Regions from separate parts of the Mucilaginibacter sp. PAMB04274 genome, predicted to be linked through region 3. Evidence: riboswitches for the same ligand, from Rfam matches in the RefSeq annotation. Region 3 holds a riboswitch; each other region holds the start of a gene.

Region 1 (3,281 bases), 1.9 Mb from region 3:
TCGCGGCTACGTTATTATAGAATTTATTGGCGAGTGGAATGATGCCATCAATAACGACATTATGTTGCTCAAACGCGAAATCATGGAGTTAATGATGGATAATGGCATCAATAAGTTTATACTTATTGGCGAGAATATCCTGAATTTTCATTCATCTGATGACTGTTATTACGAGGAGTGGTTTCAGGAAGTGGAAGACGGCTGGATTGCCGGCATTAACTTCAGAGAACATGTAATACGGGAGTTTAAGCAAAGCAACATCGACTATTTTATCAACTTTGGTGGCGGGCTGGATGAACTGGGCTGGCGCGCGTTAAAACCTTTGCAGGTTTTTAAACGGGTTGAAGAACAATTAATGCGCAGGCTTACCTAAACTTTAAGCCCCTTGGGCTGTCTAACAAGTACAATAATAATTATCATACCTTTAACCTGATTAATTAAGAAAATGGAAAATACGAATTATCAATACGAGGATGTCATTCAGCTGGATGACCAAGCCTCATCGCGCCGGTTTATTGCCAATGTGTTTATGTGGATGTTTGTAGCGCTGGGTATTTCGGCCCTATGTGCTGCTGCATTTGCTTTTAAACCCGAACTTGCTAACTTGCTACGCGATCCTGTTACCATGCGTAATACCGGCTTAGGTACTATCGTTATGTTTGCTCCTATAGCCTTTGTGATGATTATATCATTTGGGTTAAACAAAATATCAGCACCGGTGCTTACCCTGCTGTTTGTGGTTTTTGCTGCCCTTATGGGTACCAGCCTTAGCTTTGTGCTGTTGGTTTATACATCTTCGTCGGTATTAGGTGTATTCATTACGGCCTCGGCTGTTTTTGGCATTATGGCGGTAGCCGGTTATACTACTAACCAGGATTTGACCAAATTTGGCTCATTAATGATTATGGGTTTAATAGGTATGATCATCGCTTCTGTTGTAAACATGTTCCTGGCCAGTCCGGGCTTAAGCAAAGCCATCAGCTATATTGGTGTAGCAGTGTTTGTGGGCTTAACCGCTTATGATGTACAAAAACTAAAACGCATAGGTGCCGGCTTGGAGTTGGGTATGGCTGATGCTAAAAAGATGGCCATTATGGGCGCTTTAACCCTGTATATGGATTTCATCAACCTGTTCTTATCCTTATTAAGAATATTTGGCAGCCGCAGATAACGTTAAATAATTATATAACAAGAGCTGCCCAAAAGGCGGCTCTTGTTGTTTGAAAGCTATTTTGCTTAAAAACTGGCATTTGCAATTCACAACGCTATTTTGCAACTTTGCAATGCTTATAGAGAAAGATGGAGGGACTGGACCCTGCGAAGTCTTAGCAACCTGTACTTACAAGGTGCTACATTCTACTTAAAACCATTCACTAAAAGGTTTTAAGACGGATAAGCGAAAGTCAAAATCCAATACACCGACTTTTCGATATAAGCATATAATAAGATTTGAGCTATCAGATATGAAACTGACAGGATTTTGCATGCGTTTGCAAGTAAATCCTACGCTTTATCTCACATCTCTTGCCTCACATCTCATATCCAAAATATGGACATAAAAAACGAGTTAAAGAAACGCATATTGGTAATTGACGGCGCCATGGGAACCATGATACAGCGCTATCAGTTAACGGAGGAGGATTTTCGCGGGGAGCGTTTTAAAAATCATCCATCCGATTTAAAGGGCAATAACGACCTGCTGAACCTTACACGCCCTGACGTAATTAAAGCTATCCATGGCGAGTACCTGGATGCAGGTGCCGATATTATTGAAACCAACACATTTAGTACCCAGCGTATATCACTGGCCGACTATCATATGGAAGAGCTGGCTTACGAGCTAAGCTATGAAGGTGCCCGTTTAGCCCGCGAGGCGGCTGATGATTATACTACCCAAACGCCCGGCAAGCCGCGCTTTGTAGCCGGCGCTGTCGGCCCTACCAACCGCACCGCTTCCCTTTCACCCGACGTGAACGACCCGGGCTACCGTGCCGTTACTTTCGACGATTTGGCCGAAGCTTACTATGATCAGATTAGAGGCTTGGTTGACGGCGGCTCAGACCTGCTATTAATCGAAACTATATTTGACACGCTGAATGCCAAGGCAGCCCTGTTTGCCGCCCAGCGCTATGCACAGGAATCGGGCAAGAACCTGCCCATCATGATTTCGGGCACCATAACCGATGCCTCTGGCCGTACCCTATCGGGCCAAACGGTGGAGGCTTTCTGGAACTCCATACGCCATGCCAACCTGCTATCGGTGGGATTAAACTGCGCTTTAGGGGCTAGAGAGATGCGCCCATATCTGGAAGAACTCTCTAACAAAGCCGATGTATATATTTCAGCTTATCCAAATGCGGGTTTGCCTAATGAGTTTGGCGCTTATGACGAACAACCGCATGAAACCGCCCACCAGGTTGATGACTTTATGCAAGCTAGCCTGGTTAATATTGTAGGCGGCTGTTGCGGCACCACACCCGATCACATTAAATGTATTGCCGAAAGGGCAGCTAAATACACGCCACGGCAACTACCAACGCTTGAGCCTTATATGCGCCTCAGTGGTTTAGAAGCCGTTACCCTAACGCCTCTAACCAACTTTGTGAACGTAGGCGAGCGCACCAACATTACCGGTTCGCCCAAGTTTTCAAAGCTTATACTGGCCGAAAACTATGAGGAAGCGCTCACAGTTGCCCGCCAGCAAGTAGAAGGTGGCGCCCAGGTGATTGACATTAATATGGATGAGGGCATGATTGATTCGGAAGCCGTAATGGTTAAATTTCTGAATTTGGTGGCCTCCGAACCTGATATTGCCAAGCTGCCCATCATGGTCGACTCCTCTAAATGGTCGGTTATTGAAGCCGGTTTAAAATGCTTGCAGGGTAAGGGTATTGTAAACTCAATTTCGCTAAAAGAAGGTGAAGACAAGTTTAGAGAATACGCGCGCAAGATACTAAACTACGGTGCTGCTACGGTTGTAATGGCGTTTGATGAGCAAGGGCAGGCCGATAATTATGAACGCCGTATAGAAATTTGTAAACGATCTTACGATATACTGGTGAACGAAATTGGCTTTCCACCGGAGGATATCATTTTCGACCCTAACATCCTTACCGTTGCCACCGGTTTGGAAGAGCATAATAATTATGCTGTTGATTTTATTAACGCCACCCGTTGGATAAAAGAAAACTTACCACACGCCAAAGTAAGCGGTGGTGTGAGTAATATATCTTTCTCTTTCCGCGGTAATAACGTTGTACGCGAGGCTATGCACTCGGCCT
Region 2 (3,281 bases), 570 kb from region 3:
GTTATGCTCTATTTTTAAATGAACCTTTGCTTTGCCCGGGCCAACATGATAAGTAATGGGCAGTGCTCCGCGCCAATCTGCCGGTGCAACCGGGCCACCCAACGCAGCGAGCAATGGTTGTGCATCACCATAACTAATAGGTAACACCGGAATCTTTAAAATGGTCTGCGCCTCGCTTTTGTCTAATCTTTTGGCTTTTGCAGTTGCGCCAACATTCGGCGTTAAAGGATCGCCGGGGTAAATAACCATATCCATCACAGAGCCGCGCTGCACGGTCTGGTCATTTTTGAACGGTCCTTTAGGGTATACCTCTCCCTGGTAAAAACCATCGTCTTTAGGATCTGAATATATTATACAGCCAATGGCTCCATGCTCATAAGCTACTTTTGGTTTAATACCTCTCCACGAGCGGCCATATTTGGCAATTACTATTTTTCCTTTTACATCAATGCCCAGTTTGTTAAGCTGCTCGTAATCATCGGGCAAGCCGTAATTCACATATACCAATTCGCCGGTTACATCACCATCGGCTCCCCAGGCATTATAGGTGGGCAACTGCCCTTCCTGCCCTGATGTGGCATCCTCGGCAACAGCCGGTTCCTTAAGTTTTGCTGTATATTGAGTAGGATAAGTAAGCTCAAGCAATCGCGTTTTCGGCGTTGGAAACAACACTTGGTACGTTTCTATACGAGCATCCCATCCATACTCTTTAAACTTTTGTAAAACGGCTTGTGCTACGGCCTTTCCTCCGGGCGAGCCCAAATGGTGAGGACGTGCAGCCAATTCTTTAATGTTATGGCCAATACGCACATTACTTATGTGCTTATCAAAGTCTTTTTCTGCCTGAAGTTGTTTAGTTGCAGCTGCCGCCGTAAAGCCCTTAATGTTTGTATTTTGTGCGTATGATGTAGCATAACCGGCAAAGCATAACACTGCCAGCATCCTTATTTTTTTCATAAAGAAATTTATATTTAAATAAAATAGAGGGTGAGAACCTGGATCGGTAAGGTTACTCTATAAATAAGACGAGATCAACAGCAACCGTTGCTTGTATAAGCAACATCATTTGGAGAGTGGATACATGCTATTAGTTTAAAAGAGCCGGTTTTAGAATAAAAATTAAAATTCATAAAATTGTAGATACATTTAAATTGCCTTAGCGCTTTGAAATAATGCCACCGGGTTGCCTACAGCGCCTAAAAAAACTTAATAACCCGATGATGAGGTGTGAGGATGGATTCGAACCACCGTACAAGGTTTTGCAGACCCCTACCTAACCGCTCGGCCACTCCACCATTGCTTTTAAAGCGATGCCTTTAACAAAGGTTTGTTTGCTAAATCGTCTATCACTTTTACCATTTCCGTGAATTCGTTTACGTCATAAAGCCTCGTCAAAAAAACTATCTTACCGCTTTGATCGATGACTACATTACGTGTAACACCAGCTTTTTTATCAGCAAAGCGGCCAAATATATCGGCGCCCGGATCTAAAGCCAAAGGATAGGTTACCTGTATATCCTGGCGAAACTTTTGCACTTTCTCGAGTGGTTCGTCACGGTCTACACCAATAAGCACTACGTTTTTATTCTGGTAAGCCTTCCACACGTCTGTTTCCAAATGCGGCATTTCTCTGCGGCATACGCTGCACCAGCTTGCTGTAAATTGCAATACAACCACTTTGCCGCGTAACTGCTTCAGGGAGGTTTTCTTTCCGTTATCTAACACTAATTCAAAATTGTCGGGCGCCTGGTCTCCTACCTTAACCAGGTATCCTCTGTCTGCATTTGCGGTTGTTGCAACTGTAGAAGATTGTTGCGCAGCACTTTGCGTCTGCGCATTTGATTGAAATGCGGCCGCAACAATTACAGAAGCTGCAAACATTGCTTTGGAAAGAGATTGTAATAGGTAATTTTTCATAATCATATAAGTTGATTGCTTTCAATTTCAAATACTTATACCAGCGAGACTGTAAATGGGCGATGAACAAGCAAAACTTGTATCTTATCATTCTCTCTCATTTGAGGAGCAGGAATTAGCACCTTTTACCTTTTTGAGGTGGTATAGGTTGCTAAGACTTCACAGGGCCTTTCCCTCAGTCTTTCTGGATAAGTAAATCAAAGTACGTTATTTAACACTGCAAATATAGCTATATATTTTACATAGTCTATAGATTTAGTAGATAATTTTCAAAATGAAATAAATGTGACACAAAGAAACGTACAAGTTATTCAGATACAGGCGCAGTTATACCGAATTGTATATGCATAGGGAAGATTGGCCGGCAGTTTTCAAAGGTTCCAAATAAGCCTATTTTTGTGGTAAGTGAAGGCTTTGTATTAGCAACTGGGTAATTATGGAACTTGTTGCAATGCGTGCAAACTTCCTTACTAATACTTATCCTTTTATTACAATTAAGCGTGATGATACTGGATGCTATGATTCAATCATCATTCACCTTCAAATAGATATCCGCTATAAGCCAAACCTGTAGCCACACTTTTAAAATTGTCGCCCGAATTGAGGTTGACGTGAGGAAACTTTTCTTTGAATATGTTTTGAACACTCCCAACCATTGAAGTGCCACCAGTTAAAAAAATACTGTCGACATTGCTGGGTTCTATCTTGTTGTGCGATATAAATTCGTCGAGGTAGTTGGCAATTCGGGTTACGTCTTTGGCAATTATTTGTTCATAAACCGACAGTGGAACATCCTCTTCTATGTCAATATCCATTTCATGGTAAGCGAACCGAGCAGTGTCTGCATTAGAGAGTGTTATTTTGGTTTTCTCAATACACCTGAACACAGCGTAACCCAAGTTGTGTTCAATAAGCGTAATCAGGTTTTTGAATTGCCGGTCTTTCCCCGAAAAGTAATAATAGTCTTCAATATCCTTTTTAATTCGCTGGCCATTAAAAAAGTTCATTTGCTCCCACGAGCATATATTGGCAAAAAGTGATTTAGGCACAGTTAACCGCTTGCCCGGGGTAGCTTCATATTGTGTATGCTTGCCAAAATAGGGCGTACCTTTTTCCCACATAAATGCGGCATCAAAGCTATCACCTCCTATGTAAATACCACCCGTGGCCATCATGTCGTTCTTCCTGTCTTTGCTACCCGCTTTCTCTGGATCCAGAACCAAATAAGTAAAATCAGTAGTACCTCCACCTAAGTCAGCAACCAGTACATTTTCCTTTTTTTGCAAAGTTCTTTCATAAGCAAAAGCAGCGCCGATCGGCTCAAATTGAAAGCGGACCTCCCTGAACCCAGCTAACTCTGCAGC
Region 3 (3,281 bases):
AGGTTCTATAATGCTCCATTCCAATGCCTGCTGGCCGCCTAATGAGCCACCTATCAACACCCAAATATCTTTAATACCTAAATGCGCTGCCAGTAAGCGGTGCACATTGGCCATATCACGCGTGGTATACTGCGGAAAAGATAGGTAGTAAGGTTGACCAGTAGCCGGGTTAATGCTTAACGGGCTGGTAGTACCATAAGCAGATCCCAATACGTTGGCGCAAATGATAAAATGTTCGTCAGGATTAAAAAAGTAACCCTCGCCTACCAAACCTTTCCACCAGTCAAACACATCTGAGTTGGCGGTTAGGGCGTGGCAAACCCAAACCACGTTATCTTTGGCTTCGTTCAACCGGCCATAAGTATGATAGCCTATTTCAAGGTTCTCCAGTTTCGCTCCTGATTCCAGTTCAAAAGTGCCGTTGTATCGGTATGTCTGTATACTCATTGTTATTTTAAACCGGCCCGCCTGGCTTACAAGCGGTACCGGTCATACTATTAATCAAATTAAATCTATTGCGGCGGCATATTAATTTTCAGCTGCCTGCCGGTTAGTTAAGTTCGGCCAGCTGAGCCTCTTGCAACTTTACGCTCGCAAATGCCTGTTCAAAGTCGGCTTTTATATCGTCTATATGCTCAATGCCAACGGCTACGCGTAAAAGCGTTGGCGTAACACCGGCAGCAACCTGCTCCACATCACTTAACTGCTGATGCGTGGTTGCAGCTGGCTGAATAATCAATGTTTTAGCGTCGCCCACGTTAGCCAGGTGGCTTACCAGCTGCAAACTGTTAATGAAGTTTGCGGCGTTCTCTTTGCTGCCTTTCAACTCAAATGAGAGTACGGCGCCAAAACCATTTTTTAAGTATTTTTTAGCTAATGTGTGATAGGGTGACGATGCCAAACCCGGATAATTTACTTTAGCTACCTGTGGGTGCTGCTCCAGCCAGGTGGCCAGTTCAAGTGTATTATCAACATGGCGTTGCACACGCAATGAAAGTGTTTCTAGCCCTTGTATCAGTAAAAACGAATTAAATGGCGACTGTGAAGCGCCAAAATCTCGCAGCCCTTCTACCCGTGCACGAATAATGAATTGAATATTGCCAAACGGACCGTTAACACCAAATACATCAGAAAAAACTAAACCGTGATAGCCATCTGATGGCTCACTAAATTGCGGATACTTGCCGTTTCCCCAGTTGTAGTTGCCCCCATCTACTATTACACCGCCAATGCTGGTACCGTGGCCACCAATCCATTTTGTAGCGCTTTCCACCACCACATTGGCGCCATGCTCTATTGGGCGAAAAAGGTAGCCTCCTGCGCCAAAGGTATTGTCAACTATCAGCGGCAAATCGTGCTTGCGGGCCAGTGCAGCTATCTTGTCAAAATCGGGCACATTAAAGCCTGGGTTACCGATGGTTTCCAGGTAAATGGCTTTAGTTTTCTCGTCAATTAATGGCTCAAAGCTTTCGGCCTGGTCGTCTTTGGCAAAGCGGGCTTCAATGCCAAGTCGCTTAAAGGCCACTTTAAACTGGTTATAACTGCCGCCATACAGAAACGGGGAGGTAACAAAATTATCGCCTGCTTGTAAGATGTTGTTAAGCGCTAAAAATTGTGCCGCTTGCCCCGACGCGGTTGCCAACGCTGCCACCCCACCCTCTAATGCTGCTATACGTTTTTCGAACACATCTGTAGTGGGGTTCATGATACGCGAGTAGATATTACCAAATTCTTTTAAGGCAAACAGGTTGGCGCCATGCTCGGCATTTTTGAATACGTATGAGGTAGTTTGGTATAAGGGCACTGCCCGCGAACCGGTTGTAGGGTCGGCTTCCTGACCGGCGTGTAACTGTAAAGTTTCGAATTTTAAAGATGAAGTTGACATGGTTGTTGCTGTTTAGATTTGTGCTTAAAACTTATTGAATTTGCTATAAGCGGAGGTGGCGTACGGACAGACTATAGCGGTGCCTGAGCGTAAACACGTTACATTATTGCATTAAGTAATGCAGGAAATGACGTACGTGTTGTGCCTCTAACAGCAACACATGCTCATAAAGCCGTTGGCTATATTGCAGGTTGATGGCGTACCCGTTGGGGTAACTAATAAATTAGCAGTAGTGTTGTAGCAGTTAAATCGTTTCATGGCTATTAACTTATATCCCCCGGCTGTATATCCAAACCGGGACAGGAATTGGCACCTTCTCCGTTCATCGGAGGGTTGCCAGCGGGTCAGTGAGCCTGATCTCTCGCCGCTTCTTTATAAATCAAAAACCTACGGAGGGTATTTGATTATGGTATTTAAACCGTTGCACAAAGGTAATGCGTAATATTTTAAAATACCAAGTATTATTAAAAATATTTATTGAGGCGCAGATCTGAAGATTTAATTGCGGTTGTTTAATGTTTATTATTTTTATTCCCAATCAAAGTAATGTAATTGGGAATGAATTACTTTGGTCATTGAAAGAATTCCTTCAGGAAAGAATAATTGGATTTATCATGTTAATACGGTTTTATTATTTCACCTTCTACAACCACTTCGTTAAAAGGAGCTTCAGGAATGATGCTCCATATTGGTTCAGAGCAACCTTGGTGATGGGACTAAGCATCTTTAGCCTGCTTTTAACCTTAACGTGGATTATAAAATTTTTTAGCGGATACTCGTATCAAAGCCGCCTTATTTACGAAGCAACAAGTATTTTCCTGTCATTTGGATTCATATATGTCTTTTGTTTAAAGGATGGTAAATCGGAAAGGATATACAACGAGTTCAAAGACAGTGACTTTAATAACAAAAGAAATAGATCAATTGCCTGGCTGGTTTGGCTTATAACCTTTTTGATACCGGTAGTTTTAATACTACTTGATAAAAAAACGTCACTCTTTCACTAGCAATTAAGCACACATTACAGCAGCACGCAAGTTGGCTTGTTTTTATAACTCCCTGTTTAAATCCCAATGCTCCAGATAATCGGCTACACGCTTCAGGAAAGAACCACCTAGAGCGCCATCCACTACCCTATGGTCATACGACATAGATAAATACAGCATGTGGCGTATAGCAATTACATCACCGGTTGGGGTTTCCAATACAGCAGGTTTCTTTTTAATGGTACCAATAGCCAGTATGGCCACCTGTGGTTGGTTAATAATGGGGGTGCCCATAATATTGCCAAACATGCCTATGTTAGTAACCGTGAAAGTACCGTCGGCGGTATCATCAGGCCGTAATTTATTCAAACGGGCACGGTTGGCCAGGTCATTTACACTCTTAACCAAGC

What was found. A riboswitch is a leader RNA that binds a small molecule or an ion and turns the genes downstream of it on or off. The one in region 3 is predicted to bind S-adenosylmethionine.
Region 1: another riboswitch for S-adenosylmethionine. It lies ahead of metH (methionine synthase); the one in region 3 lies ahead of ABDD95_RS13630 (O-acetylhomoserine aminocarboxypropyltransferase/cysteine synthase).
Region 2: another riboswitch for S-adenosylmethionine. It lies ahead of ABDD95_RS11215 (TlpA disulfide reductase family protein); the one in region 3 lies ahead of ABDD95_RS13630 (O-acetylhomoserine aminocarboxypropyltransferase/cysteine synthase).

Annotation. Positions count from the first base shown of each region.
Region 1 is NZ_CP155081.2:5,167,892-5,171,172, forward strand. Features, by position in the region: gene ABDD95_RS22355 (hypothetical protein) at 1-373, shown strand, start outside; gene ABDD95_RS22360 (Bax inhibitor-1/YccA family protein) at 446-1,171, shown strand; SAM riboswitch class I at 1,285-1,399, shown strand; gene metH (methionine synthase) at 1,550-3,281, shown strand, end outside.
Region 2 is NZ_CP155081.2:2,660,926-2,664,206, forward strand. Features, by position in the region: gene ABDD95_RS11205 (transferrin receptor-like dimerization domain-containing protein) at 1-957, opposite strand, end outside; tRNA gene ABDD95_RS11210 (tRNA-Cys) at 1,224-1,295, opposite strand; gene ABDD95_RS11215 (TlpA disulfide reductase family protein) at 1,303-1,917, opposite strand; SAM riboswitch class I at 1,999-2,112, opposite strand; gene ABDD95_RS11220 (Hsp70 family protein) at 2,448-3,281, opposite strand, start outside.
Region 3 is NZ_CP155081.2:3,235,186-3,238,466, forward strand. Features, by position in the region: gene metX (homoserine O-acetyltransferase) at 1-447, opposite strand, end outside; gene ABDD95_RS13630 (O-acetylhomoserine aminocarboxypropyltransferase/cysteine synthase) at 551-1,885, opposite strand; SAM riboswitch class I at 2,151-2,266, opposite strand; gene ABDD95_RS13635 (dihydrolipoamide acetyltransferase family protein) at 2,935-3,281, opposite strand, start outside.